Regions from separate parts of the Nocardiopsis sp. NPDC006832 genome, predicted to be linked through region 3. Evidence: riboswitches for the same ligand, from Rfam matches in the RefSeq annotation. Region 3 holds a riboswitch; each other region holds the start of a gene.
What was found. A riboswitch is a leader RNA that binds a small molecule or an ion and turns the genes downstream of it on or off. The one in region 3 is predicted to bind thiamine pyrophosphate.

Region 1 (2,194 bases), on a different contig from region 3:
CTCACCCGGCCGCCCCGTCCAGGCGGTCTTCGGTCCACCCCCGCAGGGCGGAGCCTCCGGCGCTCCGGGACCGCGTTCGCTGCACACCCTGCGCTGGGGCCTGGTCCCCTCCTGGGCCAAGGACCGCAACATCGGCTACCGGATGATCAACGCCCGGGGTGAGACCGTCGCCGACAAACCCGCGTTCCGGTCGGCCTTCCGCCACCGTCGCTGCCTGTTGCCCGCCGACGCCTACTACGAGTGGCAACTGCTCAACAAGGACGGCACCGCCGAGGCCAGTACCTCGCCGGCCACGGACCCCGGGCACCGCAAGCGCAAGGCCAAGGCGGCCAAGAAGCCCTTCTCCATCCACTACCAGGGCGACGAACCGCTGGCCATGGCCGGGATCTTCGAGCGTTGGCGCGACCCCGAGGTCGCCGAGGACGACCCCGCCGCCTGGGTGTGGTCGTGCGCGGTGATCACCACCGAGGCCGCCCCCGAACTCGCGCACATCCACGAACGCATGCCCGTGATCATGCCCGCCGACGACTGGACGACCTGGCTCGACCCGACCTCCGGCCCCGACGACCTGTCCCACCTGCTGAACGCGACCCCGGTGGACCGGTTCTCCGTCGACGAGGTCTCCACCGACGTCAACAGCATCAAGAACAACCGCCCCGACCTGCTGGAACCCCTTCCGGACGATGGCGAAGAACAGGCGGACACACTCTTCTGACCTCGGCGAGGGTGGACAGGCCGGGGGCGGCCCTGTGTATGGTGTCCGGGGCCACAGGGGGAGTACCTTCCCCCCCGGCCGGGACGACGTGATCGACGCGTCCCTGGGCACGTTCGCCGTGCCGACATGTGAATACGCAACGCGGGAGCTCGCGCCATGGCGGGCTGAGAGGGCGACTCATCGGTGTCGCCGACCGCAGAACCTGTTCGGGTAATTCCGACGTAGGGAGGCCTGCCATGACGGCTATGGACAGCCGTGATCTCTCCACCGACGACGCGCACCGCGTGACGACCGGTCCCATCATGGGATCTCGCAAGGTGTACCGCGAGACCGAGACCCCCGAGGGTCCCACGCTCCGCGTTCCGCGACGTCGGGTGGAACTCACCAACGGCAGCCACTTCGATCTGTACGACACCTCCGGCCCCTACACCGACGACACCGCCGACATCGACGTCCACCGGGGTCTGCCCCGCACCCGTGCCGACTGGGCCCTGGATCCGATCGACGGATCGGTCACCCAGATGACCTACGCCAAGGCCGGGACCATCACCCCCGAGATGCGCTTCGTCGCCGCACGGGAGGGGGTCGCCCCCGAGTTCGTCCGCGACGAGGTCGCCATCGGCCGGGCCGTCATCCCGGTCAACCGCAACCACCCCGAATCCGAGCCGACCATCATCGGCAAGAGGTTCCTGGTCAAGATCAACGCCAACATCGGCAACTCCGCCGTCACCTCCTCCGTCCCGGAGGAGGTGGAGAAGATGGTGTGGGCCACCCGCTGGGGCGCCGACACCGTGATGGACCTGTCCACCGGCAAGCGCATCCACCAGACCCGCGAACGCATCATCCGCAACTCTCCGGTGCCCATCGGCACCGTCCCCATCTACCAGGCGCTGGAGAAGGTCGACGGGGATCCCACCAGGCTCGGCTGGGAGATCTACAGGGACACCATCATCGAACAGGCCGAACAGGGCGTGGACTACATGACCGTCCACGCGGGCGTCCTGCTCCGCTACGTGCCCCTGGCCGCCCGCCGCGTCACCGGCATCGTCTCGCGCGGTGGCTCCATCATGGCCGCCTGGTGCCTGGCCCACCACAAGGAGAGCTTCCTCTACACCCACTACGAGGAACTCTGTGAGATCTTCCGCCGGTACGACATCACCTTCTCCCTCGGTGACGGGCTGCGCCCCGGGTCCATCGCCGACGCCAACGACGAGGCCCAGTTCGCCGAACTGCGCACCCTCGGCGAGCTCACCCACATCGCCCGCTCCCACGACGTGCAGGTGATGATCGAGGGACCCGGGCACGTACCCATGGACAAGATCGCGGAGAACGTCCGTCTGGAGGAGGAGCTGTGCGGCGAGGCGCCGTTCTACACGCTCGGCCCCCTGGCCACCGACGTCGCTCCCGGATACGACCACATCACCTCCGCTATCGGCGCCGCGCAGATCGGATGGCACGGCACCGCGATGCTCTGCTACG
Region 2 (2,194 bases), on a different contig from region 3:
CTTCCCGGTATCAGCGGTGGCACCGTCGCGCTCATCGTCGGCCTCTACGACCAGTTGATCGGTGGCGCGGGCCACATGGTCAGCGGGATCAAGCGCTACGTCACCGACGTGCCCCGAGGTCGCGGCAAGGACCGCGCTGTGGAGCAGTTCCGCCAGGTGGAATGGTCCGTCCTCGTCCCCGCCCTGATCGGCATGGCGGTGGCCCTGGTGGGAGCGTTGCTGCTCATCGCCCCGCTGGTGGAGGAGTACACCCAGTACGCATACGCGATCTTCTTCGGTCTGGTGCTCGCCTGTCTGTGGATCCCCTACACCGGCGCGGGCAAGTCATGGAAGGCCGGACACTACCTCCTGGCCCTGGTCTTCGCCGTACTGTCGTTCTTCCTGACCAGTCTCCCCGGCGCCAACCTGCCCCCGCACCCGGTGGTGGTCTTCCTCGTCGCCTCGGTAGCGATCTGCGCGCTGGTCCTGCCGGGCGTCTCCGGTTCCTTCATCCTGTTGGCCGTCGGTCTGTACACTCCGAGCAAGGACGCGTTGGAGAACCTCGACTTCGTCTACATCGGTGCCTTCGCCCTCGGCGCGCTCACCGGCCTGGCGCTCTTCGTCAAGGTCCTCCAGTACTTCCTGGAGAACTTCCACCACTTGACCCTGGTGGTCCTGACCGGCCTGATGGCGGGTTCGCTGCGTGCCCTGTGGCCCTGGCAGAGCGAGGACCGAGAGATCCTCGCTCCCACCGAGGTCCCGTTGACGGTCGCCCTGATGGTGGCCGGTTTCGCCATCATCGTGGTGTCCATCCTGTGGGAGCGCCGCAAGCGGCTCCAGCGTGAGGTCGAGGCCGGCCACGAGAGCGTCTCCGTCTGACCCTTAGAGTCGTACCCACAACCACATACCGAGTCGGGGTCGAGCGAGCGCTTCACCGCGCTTCGACCCCGACGGCGCGGGGTGCCGGGGAAACGACCCGGCTGAGAGCACACCCGTCGAACCTGCCCTAGTTCGTACTAGCGAAGGAACGCCGATGAGCGTGTACAACGTCGTGTCCATCGCCGGAAGCGACCCCAGTGGGGGCGCCGGCATCCAGGCGGACCTGAAATCGTTCTCCGCCCACGGGGTCTTCGGGATGAGCGTGGTGACGGCGTTGACCGCCCAGTCCACGCGCGGGGTCACCGGGGTTCACGGTGTCCCCGCTTCATTCGTCGTCGACCAGATGGAGACGCTGTTCGAGGACGCGACGGTCCACGCGGTCAAGGTGGGCATGCTGGGCACCGCCGAGGTCACCGAGGCCGTGGCCGCCGCGATCGACCGGCACGGGCTGTCGAACGTGGTGGTGGACCCGGTGATGGTCGCCAAGAGCGGCGACCGGTTGTTGGAGCGTTCGGCCATGGAGGCGCTGCGCGGTGAACTGCTGCCGCGCGCCGACCTCCTCACACCGAACCTGCCGGAGGCCGCCGACCTGCTCGACGAGGAGGAGGCCACGGACCTGGCCACGATGCGCTCCCAGGCCGAGAGGCTTTTGAAGCTGGGGCCGCGTCGGATCCTGCTCAAGGGCGGGCACCTGGCGGGGACCGACAGCGTCGACCTGCTGGTCGACGGGGAGTCCGCCCCGGTCGAGCTGAGCGCCACGCGCGTGGCGACCCGCAACACCCACGGCACCGGCTGCACCCTGTCCTCCGCGATCGCCGCGCTGATCCCCCAACGCCCGGACGTGGCCACCGCCGTGGCCGACGCCAAGACCTGGCTGACCGAGGCGCTGCGCCACGCCGACGAGATCGACGCCGGCGGCGGCCAGGGCCCCGTGCACCATTTCCACGCCTGGTGGTGATCACACGAAGGGGGGACCGGCCCGTGCGGACCGGTCCCCCCTTCATATTCTCCCCGTGGGGCGTGCGAGTCGGCTAGCGCTGGACGTCGTCCATCACCGCGTCCGGGTTACGCCAATCGGGGTGACCGAAGAACCTCTTGCTCTCCGCCACGATGACCGGGGACAGCAGGAGCAACCCCACCAGGTTCGGCAGCGCCATCAGGCCGTTGGCGATGTCGCTGAACAGCCAGACGGAGTCGAGGCTGGCGACCGAACCGATGAAGATGATGACGATGAAGATGAGTCGGTAGGGCAGGACCAGCTTGCGTCCGCCCAGGAACTCCACGCACCGCTCACCGTAGTAGGCCCAGCCGAGCAGGGTGCTGAAGGCGAAGACGG
Region 3 (2,194 bases):
TGATGTGGTCCAGGGAGGCCAGCAGGCGTGCCGCGTGGAAAGGCGTGTAGAACGTGCTGGAGACGGTGCTGACCAGACCGATGTGCCGGGTGGCCCGGCTCATGGCCGCCAGAGCGGTCAACGGTTCGAGGAACCACCACGGGCCACCGGCGACGTCGCCCGTGGCGTGGCCGTCGGCGAAGAACACCGCGTCCAAGCGGCCGCGTTCGGCGGTGCGGGCCAGTTCTTCGAAGTAGGTGATGTCACCGATCCGTTCGGCCGGCGAGTCGGGGTGACGCCAGGCGGCCTTGTGGTGGCCACAGCCGAAGATGAACAGGTTGAGGTGCATCCGGCGATCGGGGGCCTGGTCAGGCGCGGAAGCGGCGGTCATCAGTTCATCACCAGCCCGCCGTCGACGACGAGGTTTTGACCGGTGACCGCGCGCGCCCAGGGAGAGGCGAAGTACAGGGCCGCGTCGGCGAACTCGGCCGGTGTGGTGACCCGGCGCAGCGGTGTGGAGGAGGCGATCATGTCGAAGACGCTCTCGGGGGTGGCGGAGCTGGCGTCGGTGGTGCGCAGCAGACCACCGGAGACCATGTTGACGGTGATGCCGTCGGGTCCCAGGTCGTGGGCGAGCGTGCGGGTCAGCGACAGCAGCGCCGCCTTGGCCGCTGTGTAGTCGTGGTAGGGGACGACCGGGTGCTGGAACAGGTTGGTGCCCACGTTGATGACCCGGCCGAACCCTTGGCCGCGCATGGAGGCCAGGGCCGCCTGGACGGTGTTCAGTGCGCCGTGGACGGTACCGCTGAACTGCTGGTCGAGGTGTTGTGGGGTGAGCGTGTCGGCGTGGGGTCGTGCGTCGCCGTTGAAGGAGAAGTCGGCGAGCGCGTTGTTGACGACGGTGGAGACGGAGGAGCCGAAATGGCCCTCTGCGGTCTGGACCATCGAGGCGACCTGTTCGGGGTCGCGTACGTCCGCTCGCACGGCCAGGGCGCGGTCGGGGTGGGTGGCGGCGAGCTCGCGAGCCGCTTCTGCGCTGTGGAGGTAGTTGATCACCACTCGGGCGCCTTGCCCCAGGAAGGCCTGGACCAGCCGGGACCCGAGCCCTCGGGCCCCGCCGGTGACGACGACCGTCTGTTGGTCGATGGGGAGTGCGGTGCGGGAAGAACTCATCGGTGGCCTTTCTGGCATGGGCGAAGGCGTCCCTTCGGCCACCGATACCACCGGCCATGTACGGACATCCCTTCGCCGGTATGACCCGGATCAGGTTCGACGGGTGTCATCTCAGCCCTGATCAGTGGATTCAGGGCACCCCGTGTCACTGCCGATCAAGGTAGCCCATAGGCACCCTCTCGGGCCACCGGCCGGTGCCGCGCTCGCCTCCCGCTCGGCGATCGCACCTTCGGGGAGCCGGCCGGTTGGTGCCCCTCCACGTCGACGGGCAAGGGAATGCTCCCGAGCACACGTCGACGCCCGGGTGGGGTGGTCCGGGCCCAGACTTCCGCTGCGGTCTCCAGGGCTTCTATTGGATCGCCACGTCCGTCAGACCATCGAAGGCGTCCAGGACCAACTCCTTGGTTCGGTAGGTTCCGAACCTGGCGATCTCGTTGTTCTTCAGGCCGCCCTTGGCCGTCTGGAAGGTCTCCAAGACATAGTCCACCTCCTGCCGGTCGAGCCCGTAGAGGCGGAAGCAGTAGGCGTCCAGTTCGGCGCGGATGGTCGCACGGCGTTCTTCGTCCCACGGGAAGGGTGGGCCTTCGTGGCCGAGGTCCCTGGCCAGAGGTTCCATGTCATGGGTGGTGTAGATGAGTTCGAGGACGCGAGGCACCAGGAAGCCGAGATGGGGTTCCAGCTGCTCGGGTGTGGGCACGGGAAGCTGTTTCCAGGTCATGAGGGACATGTGCGCGCCGTTGATCTTCTGGCGGCCGACGAAGTCGAAGACCAGGCAACTCTGAACGGCGCACAAGGCCGCGACCAGGTGCGGTCTCCGTTGCACGAACATGAGCGGGAAGGTGTGGCCGACGGCCACACGTGGCAGGAAGGCGGGAATCCCGGTTCGCTCATCATTCGATCGACAGATGTCACGCCAACCGTAGAGCCATTCTCTGTTCCACCCGACCTCCGACAGTCGCGTGGCCAGACCCGGTCTGGAACCATCCTCTCCGGGAACCCAGTAGCGCGGCATCGGCGCGTAAGCGGGGGCCCCTTCTCGATC
Region 4 (2,194 bases), on a different contig from region 3:
GACCAGGCCGCGCACCGTCCGCTCCACGAGCGGGGGCTCCCCCTCACGGACCCGGGCGCGCAACAACTGTCCCTTGACCGGCCGGATCGGAGGCAGCACCGGCGCGGGCAGGGTGATCCGGTCGCTCAGGCAACCCGCGGCGAGGACGACCTGGTGGGTCGGCAGAACGGTGCCGTCGGCCAGGTGCACTCCCAACCGGGCCCCGTCGGGACCGGGGGAGGAGACCTCGGTCACGGCCCCGGCCACCTCGCGCGCGCCCGCGCGTTCGGCGGCCCGGGCCAGGGCCGGAAGTAGACGGCGGGGGTCGACGGAGTGATCCTCTGGGGCCAGGACCCCGCCCCGCACCGAAGGGGCCAGGTGGGGTTCCAACCGGCGGCACTCTCGACTGTTCAACCGCTCGGTGGCGATGCCCAGACGTCGTTGCAGGTCGTGGAGTTCATCGAGGACGGCCAGGTCGTCCCGGTCGAAGGCGACCAGGAGCGTTCCGGTGCGGTGGTGGCCCACCGACATGGCGGAGTCCGCCTCCACCTCGGCGACGAAGGAGTCGTACATCCGCGCGGAGCGGACGCCGAGTCCCATGAGTTCCTCCTCACCGAAGATCGCCTCGGTGGCGGGCGTGAGCATGCCCGCCGCGACGGCGGAGGAGGAACGCGCGTCGGCGGGTTCGGTGACGGGATCGGGCTCGACCAGGGTGACGTCCAGACCGTGTCGGGCCGCCCGCCAGGCGACCACCCTCCCGATGACGCCGCCACCGACGACGACCACACCATCGGTGTCGGAACCGGTCCTGTAGCGGGAATCCTCGAAGTCGCGCATGGTGCGCGCTCCCCTCCCTTCGCCGGCATGATCCGGATCAGGTTCGTGCGGTCGGAGACTGCTCGGTCTCCCTCTCAGCCGGGTCCACCCGGCTCCCGCGGGACATGTCTGTTCGCTCCCCGCCATCCTAGGCCAGGTGACCCCGCACGGGTTCGGGCGGTCCTCGGTGGCCGGTGGGGTGTGGCAGATTGGGAGGGTGACACACAAAGACCTCGACATCGACGAACTGGTCGGCGACTGGCTGACCCTGCGCGAGGCGGCCGAGCCGCTGGGCGTCAGCCCGAACCGGATCAAGACGTTCATCCGCGAGAACCGCCTCATGGGCGTGGTTCGCAAGGGAGAACTCTCCATCCCCGCCGCCTTCCTGGACGGTGACGACCTCGTCAAGGGGCTGCCCGGCACCATCGTGCTGCTCTCCGACGCGGGTTTCTCCACCGAGGAGGCTCTGCGCTGGCTCTTCACACCGGACGACACCCTTCCGGGGACCCCGATCCAGGCCATGCGCGAGAACCGGGGCACCGAGGTGCGTCGCCGCGCCCAGGCCATGGCCTTCTGAGTGATCGCCGTTCGCTCCATGGGGCGCACCGGGGGGTGCGCCCTTGGGTCTCTCGACGACCAGGGCCTAATGTGTCGGGTGTGAGGACCAACCACGGAACCAGCCTGCGCGAGCGCCTGGACGCATCCCTTCTGTACCTGTGCACCGACGCCCGTACCGAGCGCGGTGACCTCGCCGAGTTCACGGACGCGGCCCTGGCCGGAGGGGTGGACATCGTCCAGCTCCGGGACAAGGGGCTGGAGGCCCGCGAGGAACTCGCCGCGCTGGAGGTCATGCGCGAGGCGTGCGAACGCCACGGCGCGCTGCTCGCCGTCAACGACCGCGCCGACATCGCCCGCGCGGTGCGCGCCGACGTTCTGCATCTGGGACAGCGCGATCTGCCCGTGTCCATGGCCAGGGACATCATCGGCGCGGACCCCGTCATCGGGCGATCCAACAACGACGTCGAGGCCGCCATGGCCTCCGCCGAGGAAGCCGGCAGCGACTACTTCTGCGTCGGACCGACCTGGGCCACCCCCACCAAGCCGGGACGCCCTGCCGCCGGCCCGGCCCTGGTGGAGAAGGCCGCCGCACTGGGGACCGAACGACCCTGGTTCGCCATCGGCGGCATCGACCTGACCACCATCGACGAGGTGCTCGACGCCGGCGCCTCGCGTGTCGTCGTGGTGCGCGCCATCACCGAGGCGGAGGACCCCCGTGCCGCGGCGGTCGCCCTCAAGGAACGGCTCACCGCGCGGGCCTGAACCGAGGCGACGCCTCACCGGACCCGGTGACGGGGAACCTCCCGGGGATCAGCACCTCGGGTCCGCCGAACTCGACCGC

Region 1: linked by a shared signal. The riboswitch ahead of thiC (phosphomethylpyrimidine synthase ThiC) and the one ahead of ABZ717_RS09990 (3-oxoacyl-ACP reductase) in region 3 are both predicted to bind thiamine pyrophosphate.
Region 2: linked by a shared signal. The riboswitch ahead of thiD (bifunctional hydroxymethylpyrimidine kinase/phosphomethylpyrimidine kinase) and the one ahead of ABZ717_RS09990 (3-oxoacyl-ACP reductase) in region 3 are both predicted to bind thiamine pyrophosphate.
Region 4: linked by a shared signal. The riboswitch ahead of thiO (glycine oxidase ThiO) and the one ahead of ABZ717_RS09990 (3-oxoacyl-ACP reductase) in region 3 are both predicted to bind thiamine pyrophosphate.

The regions. Positions count from the first base shown of each region.
Region 1 is NZ_JBEYLC010000001.1:82,024-84,217, reverse strand. It holds gene ABZ717_RS00370 (SOS response-associated peptidase) at 1-715, shown strand, start outside; TPP riboswitch at 847-962, shown strand; gene thiC (phosphomethylpyrimidine synthase ThiC) at 952-2,194, shown strand, end outside.
Region 2 is NZ_JBEYLC010000022.1:25,187-27,380, reverse strand. It holds gene ABZ717_RS13010 (DUF368 domain-containing protein) at 1-858, shown strand, start outside; TPP riboswitch at 926-1,024, shown strand; gene thiD (bifunctional hydroxymethylpyrimidine kinase/phosphomethylpyrimidine kinase) at 1,013-1,816, shown strand; gene ABZ717_RS13000 (sodium:alanine symporter family protein) at 1,890-2,194, opposite strand, start outside.
Region 3 is NZ_JBEYLC010000015.1:23,852-26,045, forward strand. It holds gene ABZ717_RS09985 (LLM class flavin-dependent oxidoreductase) at 1-370, opposite strand, end outside; gene ABZ717_RS09990 (3-oxoacyl-ACP reductase) at 370-1,152, opposite strand; TPP riboswitch at 1,203-1,305, opposite strand; gene ABZ717_RS09995 (hypothetical protein) at 1,502-1,870, opposite strand; gene ABZ717_RS10000 (hypothetical protein) at 1,867-2,194, opposite strand, start outside.
Region 4 is NZ_JBEYLC010000017.1:80,096-82,289, reverse strand. It holds gene thiO (glycine oxidase ThiO) at 1-816, opposite strand, end outside; TPP riboswitch at 814-925, opposite strand; gene ABZ717_RS11005 (Rv2175c family DNA-binding protein) at 1,013-1,372, shown strand; gene thiE (thiamine phosphate synthase) at 1,453-2,115, shown strand.